One region of the Erwinia sorbitola genome, then DNA from elsewhere that is predicted to be linked to it. Evidence: predicted binding sites of a transcription regulator. Region 1 holds the regulator's gene; the other holds the start of a gene.
The links. The regulator PhoB, encoded in region 1, activates phosphate uptake and scavenging genes when phosphate is short. The targets are predictions, from matches to a motif close to CTGTCATAAAACTGNCNNAT.
Positions count from the first base shown of each region.

Region 1 (3,153 bases):
ATTCCCTCTTTCGCCAGCGCCTGCGAACTTACCAGCAACAGCGCCAGCGCGATTAACATTTTCATTGCATGGGTTCCGTGAGACTTAACGCAGGGCATTCTCGGCCAGTTCGGCACTGACAATCAACCTTGGTGGTAATTGAAAGCTGAAACAGGTTTCACGCCCGGGGACGCTGCTGATATCCAGGCGCGTATTGTGGTGGCTGAGGGCATGCTTCACGATAGCCAGCCCCAGGCCGCTGCCGCCGGTTTGCCGTGAACGTGCTTTGTCGACGCGATAAAATCGCTCGGTGAGACGAGGCAGATGTTCCGGCGCGATCCCCGGCCCGTTGTCCCTGACTTTGAACTGCGCTCCCTGCGGATTACGCAGCCAGCTTACGTCGATGCGCGTACCGTCCGGCGTATGGTTAACAGCGTTATACACCAGATTCGAGATTGCACTGCGCAGCTGTTCGTCGTTGCCATACACGCGCAGATGCGGATCGGTATGAAAATAGATGTCATGCCGGCCGTTACTCAGCGTTTCCGCCTCGCGCTGCAATACGCGCAGCATCATCGGCACGTCCACTTTTTCCTGCAAATCCAGCGCCGGGGCAGCTTCAATACGTGACAGGGTCAGCAGCTGCTTCACCAGGCTGTCCATACGTTTGGTTTGCTCCTGCATAGTATGCAGCGCTTTATCGCGCAGGCTCCCCTCCAGAACGGAGTCGTTCATCATCTCCAGATAACCCTGCAATACGGTTAACGGCGTACGCAGCTCATGACTGACATTGGCAAAGAAGTTACGCCGCGCCCCTTCCAGCTGATGCATCTGAGTAACATCTCGTGCCACCAGCAGCCACTGCCCTTCGCTGTAAGGCATCACGCGGAACTCAAGATGACGATGACTGTTGAGTACCAGCGTCAGCGGGCGTGAGAAATCACGCTGCCGCAGATAGCGGGTAAACTCCGGATAGCGCAGCAGGTTAAGGATGTTCTGACCGTTATCTTCCGGCCAGCGCAGGCCCAGCATCTGCTGTGCAAGGCCGTTACACCAGAAAATCGTACCCTCTTCGGTAGTCAGCACCACGGCATCAGGCAGGGACTCCGCCCCGCTGCGAAAACGTTTAATCAGATGGCCAAGTTCACGGCGGCGGCGGCGGTTACGCGCCTGCATTTGATACAGGCCGTAAAACAGCGGTTCCCAGCTGCCACGGCCGCTGGGTGGAGTCATGCTGCGGTCAACCCACAGCCAGTGAGAGAGTCGAAGTAAGTTGTTGAAATGAAAACCCAGCACGCACAGCACTGAGACTAACAGCAGCCAGGGCAGCCCGCCCACCAGCAGCCCAAGCACTAATGCGGGCAGACCGGCAAGCAGCAGCTCAAACAGTAATCTCTTCCAGGAGAGGCGTTCCAACACGGTTCAGACTCCAGCGCGAACAATCAATAGCGTGCAGAGAAACGATAACCTGTTCCGCGAACCGTCTGCACCATACGATCGTGTCCGGTCAGTTCCAGCGCTTTACGCAGGCGACGAATATGGACATCAACGGTACGATCTTCGACGTAGACATTCGTGCCCCAGACATGATTTAGCAACTGTTCACGACTATATACGCGTTCCGGGTGCGTCATAAAGAAGTGCAGCAATTTATATTCTGTCGGCCCCATTTCCAGAGGCTGGGTGTCAGACATCACGCGGTGCGATGAGGGATCCAGACTCAGCCCCTGCATCTCTATCACCTCTTCTACGGCCATCGGTGAGATACGGCGCATCACGGCTTTAATACGTGCTACCAGCTCTTTTGGCGAAAAAGGTTTGGTAATATAGTCGTCTGCACCCACTTCAAGGCCCCGGACGCGATCCTCTTCCTCGCCGCGTGCGGTCAGCATCATCACCGGAATATCGCGGGTCATGGCTTCGCGCTTCAGGTGTTTGATAAACTGAATGCCGGAACCGCCCGGTAGCATCCAGTCCAGCAGGATTAGGTCCGGCCACGGCTCAATAAGCATACTTACTGCGCTGTCATAGTCCTCGGCTTCGATCGGTTGATAGTCATTTTGTTCCAGAACGAAACACAACATCTCACGGATTGGGGCTTCATCTTCCACCACCAGAATTCGCTTGGCCATTATTGCTCCTGCTGTTGTGACAGATTTGTCACGGGGATATGCGGCGCCATTATGCGTCAGTTTTATGACACTTTTATGAAAAAAGCACCCCCCTAAAAGCATTGATGGAATTAAATAAAATCCCCGCCTCATCAATATGTTTATCGGCTCTGAATAATTCGGGATGCAGGACAGGTATAATACTCCCCTCGCTTTCTGCCATGAAAGGATCCCCATGCGCATCATTCATACTGCCGACTGGCACCTGGGTCAGTTTTTTTATACCAAAAGCCGTGCGGCCGAACACCAGGCATTTCTTGACTGGCTGCTGGAGAAGGCAGAAGCGCAGCAGGCTGACGCCATTATTGTTGCGGGCGACATCTTTGATACTGGTTCTCCGCCGAGCTATGCGCGTGAGCTGTATAACCGCTTTGTGGTCAGGCTACAGCAGACTGGCTGTCAGCTGGTGGTGCTGGGGGGAAATCACGACTCGGTGGCAATGCTGAATGAATCACGCGAACTGCTGGCCTGCCTGAATACCCGGGTGATTGCCGCCGCTGGCGATGATGTGAGCCAGCAGGTGCTGGTACTGAACCGCCGCGACGGCCAGCCCGGTGCGTTGCTGTGTGCTATTCCGTTTTTACGCCCGCGCGATATTTTACGCAGTCAGAGCGGTCAGTCCGGGCGCGAGAAGCAGCAGAGCCTGCTGGAGGCCATCACTGAACACTATCAGCGCTGCTGGCAGGAAGCTTTGACCGGCGCGATGCTCTTGGCCTGGCGCTGCCAATTATCGCCACCGGGCACCTCACTACGATGGGCGTCACCAAAAGCGATGCGGTGCGCGATATCTATATTGGTACCCTTGATGCCTTCCCGGCCGACTGCTTTCCACCCGCTGACTATATTGCCCTGGGGCATATTCATCGTGCCCAGCGTATCGCCAACAGCGAACATATTCGCTACAGCGGCTCCCCTATTCCGCTCAGTTTTGACGAGCTGGGTAAAGCCAAAAGTGTATTTCAGGTGGATTTCTGTAACGGCAGCCTGAGTGCCGTTGACGCGC
Region 1 covers NZ_CP046509.1:3,608,594-3,611,746, forward strand. Annotated here, with positions in the region: gene GN242_RS16390 (PstS family phosphate ABC transporter substrate-binding protein) at 1-65, opposite strand, end outside; gene phoR (phosphate regulon sensor histidine kinase PhoR) at 85-1,398, opposite strand; gene phoB (phosphate response regulator transcription factor PhoB) at 1,422-2,111, opposite strand; partial or broken gene sbcD (exonuclease subunit SbcD) at 2,326-3,153, shown strand, end outside.

Region 2 (3,153 bases), 1.1 Mb from region 1:
GGCAAACAGCGGAGCGAAGATAAACAGCCCCCACATGCCATAGACAATACTTGGAATAGCCGCCAACAGCTCAATGGCCACACCCAGAGGACGGCGCAGCCAGTTTGGGGCCAGTTCCGTCAGGAACAGGGCGATGCCAAAACTTACCGGGACAGCGATAAGCAGGGCAATAACAGAGGTGACAAGAGTGCCGTAAATCGGCACCAGCGCACCAAACTGTTCGTTGGGCGCATCCCACTCTTTATTCCACAAGAATGAGAAGCCAAACTTCTGGATGCTCGGCCATGAAGAGATAATCAGGGAGACGATAATGCCGCCGAGCAACAACAGCACAATCAGCGCAGCCAGTTTGACCAGTGCGCCGAAGATGATGTCACCCTGTTTTCCGGGAGCCTTGAATGCCGGCTTGGTTGCAGCCATAGAATTCTCGAGTCTGAAACGTATCGGGCAAGGCTTGCCTTACCCATGGGGGCACAGACGCCACGTCAGCCGTGACGCCTGCTGCATAAACTCAGTACAGCGCTTTACCTGAGCTGTCTTTCACATTGGTTTTCCAGGCGGCACGGATCTGCTCAACAACTGAATCTGGCAGTGATGCGTAGTCCAGGCCTGCGGTGGTTTTGCTGCCGTTTTTATACGCCCAGTCAAAGAACTTCAGCACAGCGGCACCTTTCTCGGCGTTTGCCTGCTCTTTGTGTACCAGGATAAAGGTGGTAGAGGTGATTGGCCACGCGTTGTCACCTTTTTGGAAGGTCAGATCCTGAGCAAATGACTTGCTCCAGTCTGCACCTTTAGCTGCATCGCTAAAGCTCTTCTCACCCGGCTCAATTGATTTGCCATCCGCATCCACCAGCTTGGTATATGCCAGACTGTTCTGCTTCGCATAAGCATACTCAACATAGCCGATTGAACCAGGCAGACGCTGCACGAAAGCGGCGACGCCATCATTACCTTTACCACCCAGACCGGTTGGCCAGTTGACGGTGCTGCCTTTACCGACTTTGCTATTCCAGTCGCTGTTCACTTTTGACAGGTAGCTGGTGAAGACGAATGAAGTACCGGAACCGTCAGCGCGGCGAACCACGTTGATGTTGGAATCAGGCAGCTTCACACCCGGGTTCAGCTTAGTGATCGCCGGATCGTTCCACTTTTTGATAGTACCGAGATAGATATCACCGACAGTTTTGCCATCCAGCGTCAGCTGTCCAGATTTGATACCAGGAATATTAACCGCCAGTACCACCCCGCCAATAACTGTCGGAAACTGGAACAGGCCATTTTTTTCTAAATCTTCGTCTTTCATCGGTGCATCTGACGCACCGAAATCTACGGTTTTAGCAATAATTTGCTTAACGCCGCCGGATGAACCGATACCCTGATAGTTAACCTGGCTGCCCGTCGCGGTGTTGTACTCTGCTGCCCACTTGTTATAGACAGGTGCCGGGAACGTGCCGCCAGCGCCAGTCAGGTTGGTTGCAGCCATAGCAGAGACGGCGCTCAGAGAAAGGGTTACTGCGACGAATTGAGCCAGGGTTTTGTGCATCAGTGTCATGTTCCCTCCACGGGATTAAAAAGTCAGGCCAGTTGCCGTGTTTGTCTATAGCCAAAATAATTCGGGTTGCAGGAGGGCGGCAAATGAGCGAATCCCGATAAGCTTACTGTTGTAAGTGGTTCGGGTGAGCGGATGTAGCCAACGCACCTGCAGCTTGAAGTAAGAAGGATATAATTATTGATTGCTGCTGGAGGCAAAATAGGACAGTTTGGTGACAGTAAAATGTACGAAATATGACACTTTTGTGACATGGCGCTTCCCTGCCCCAGACCCACTCAGACGGTTCTTTCAATCATAGCGATCGGATCCGTGTGCATTTTATACCGGATGCCTGCCGTGCTTTTCTGCACAGCAGGCGTTGGACAACCAACAGATTATTCAGCTGTATGTGATAGCTTATTCGCAATCGCATTGAACAGCAGTGAGGCTTCGAGAGACTGACCATCTGCCGCAGGTTCAGCCACCGGCCAGGTGGCCCACTGAACAATAACCAGTTTCTGCGGTTGATCGATGGCAATCATCTGGCCGTAGATGCCTTCAGCCGACAGCGCTTTATTACGGGTTAAACCTTCCACAGGAGATGCGCCTTTGGTATCCAGCGGTACATATTTGTTCCACCACTGGTAGCCAAACTGACCTTCAGGATAGGCGGTAGTGACTGAGTTTTGCGCCTTGTTCCAGGTGCTGGCCTCTTCTACCCATCCATCGGGCAGGGCTTTAGTGCCGTCAGGCAGAACGCCGTTGTTCATCACGAACAGACCAAATTTACCCCAGTCTTCCAGCGTGGCGTTGAAACCGTGGGCACCAACATCATGTTTCCCCGGCCAGTAGCTATGCCATACACCATCATTCACCATGCCATACGGTTTCCAAATATTTTCCTGGAGATAGTGCGCCAGAGTTTCACCAGTGGCCTTTTCCAGCGTGTCTCCCAACACCCAGGCACCGCCTGAGGAGTAAGACCAGATCTGGCCCGGTTGTGCGTAGGCTTTCCGCTGGGGATCCAGGATCAGCTTACTGACGCAGTCATAGGTATCTTTGCCAGCTTCACACTGGGTCAGCTTAGAAAAGTCGGAGGTGGGATTGGTGTAATCCTCATTCCATGTCACGCCGGAGGTGTGCTGCAACAGACTGCGCAGCGGTACATGCTCCCAGGCTGTTCCACGTAGCGCAGGATTATATTTCCCCGCTTCATCATCCAGCGAGGCTATTTTCCCCTGTTTTAGCGCAATACCAACCAGAGTGGATACAACTGACTTGCCAACGGAACGCGAAGTCCACAGGGTAGTTTTGGTATTCCCTTTACCGTAATAATCCCAGACCTTTTTACCGTCTTTAATCACCATCATACCGGTGATGTTGTTACGTTTAAGGTAGTTTTCCAGTGAATATTTGTGTCCTTTATATTCATAGGAGACGTGAGAGAGATTACGGTGGGCAGAAGGCAGTGGCACAGGTTTGCCGGCGTGGAAGATATCTCCCGGGTAGGAGCGATAGTCATTACGATAGCCAACCACGCGCTGCGCGGGTGTCCAGGTCAGCATATCCTTAACGTCTGGCAGATTTTTATCCTGCGGCTGCGGACAGGTTGTGAGTGGTAG
Region 2 covers NZ_CP046509.1:4,682,606-4,685,758, reverse strand. Annotated here, with positions in the region: gene pstC (phosphate ABC transporter permease PstC) at 1-420, opposite strand, end outside; gene pstS (phosphate ABC transporter substrate-binding protein PstS) at 512-1,552, opposite strand; gene GN242_RS21260 (serine hydrolase domain-containing protein) at 1,927-3,153, opposite strand, start outside.
Region 2: the regulator PhoB is predicted to act here: its motif matches at 1,751-1,770, upstream of pstS (phosphate ABC transporter substrate-binding protein PstS).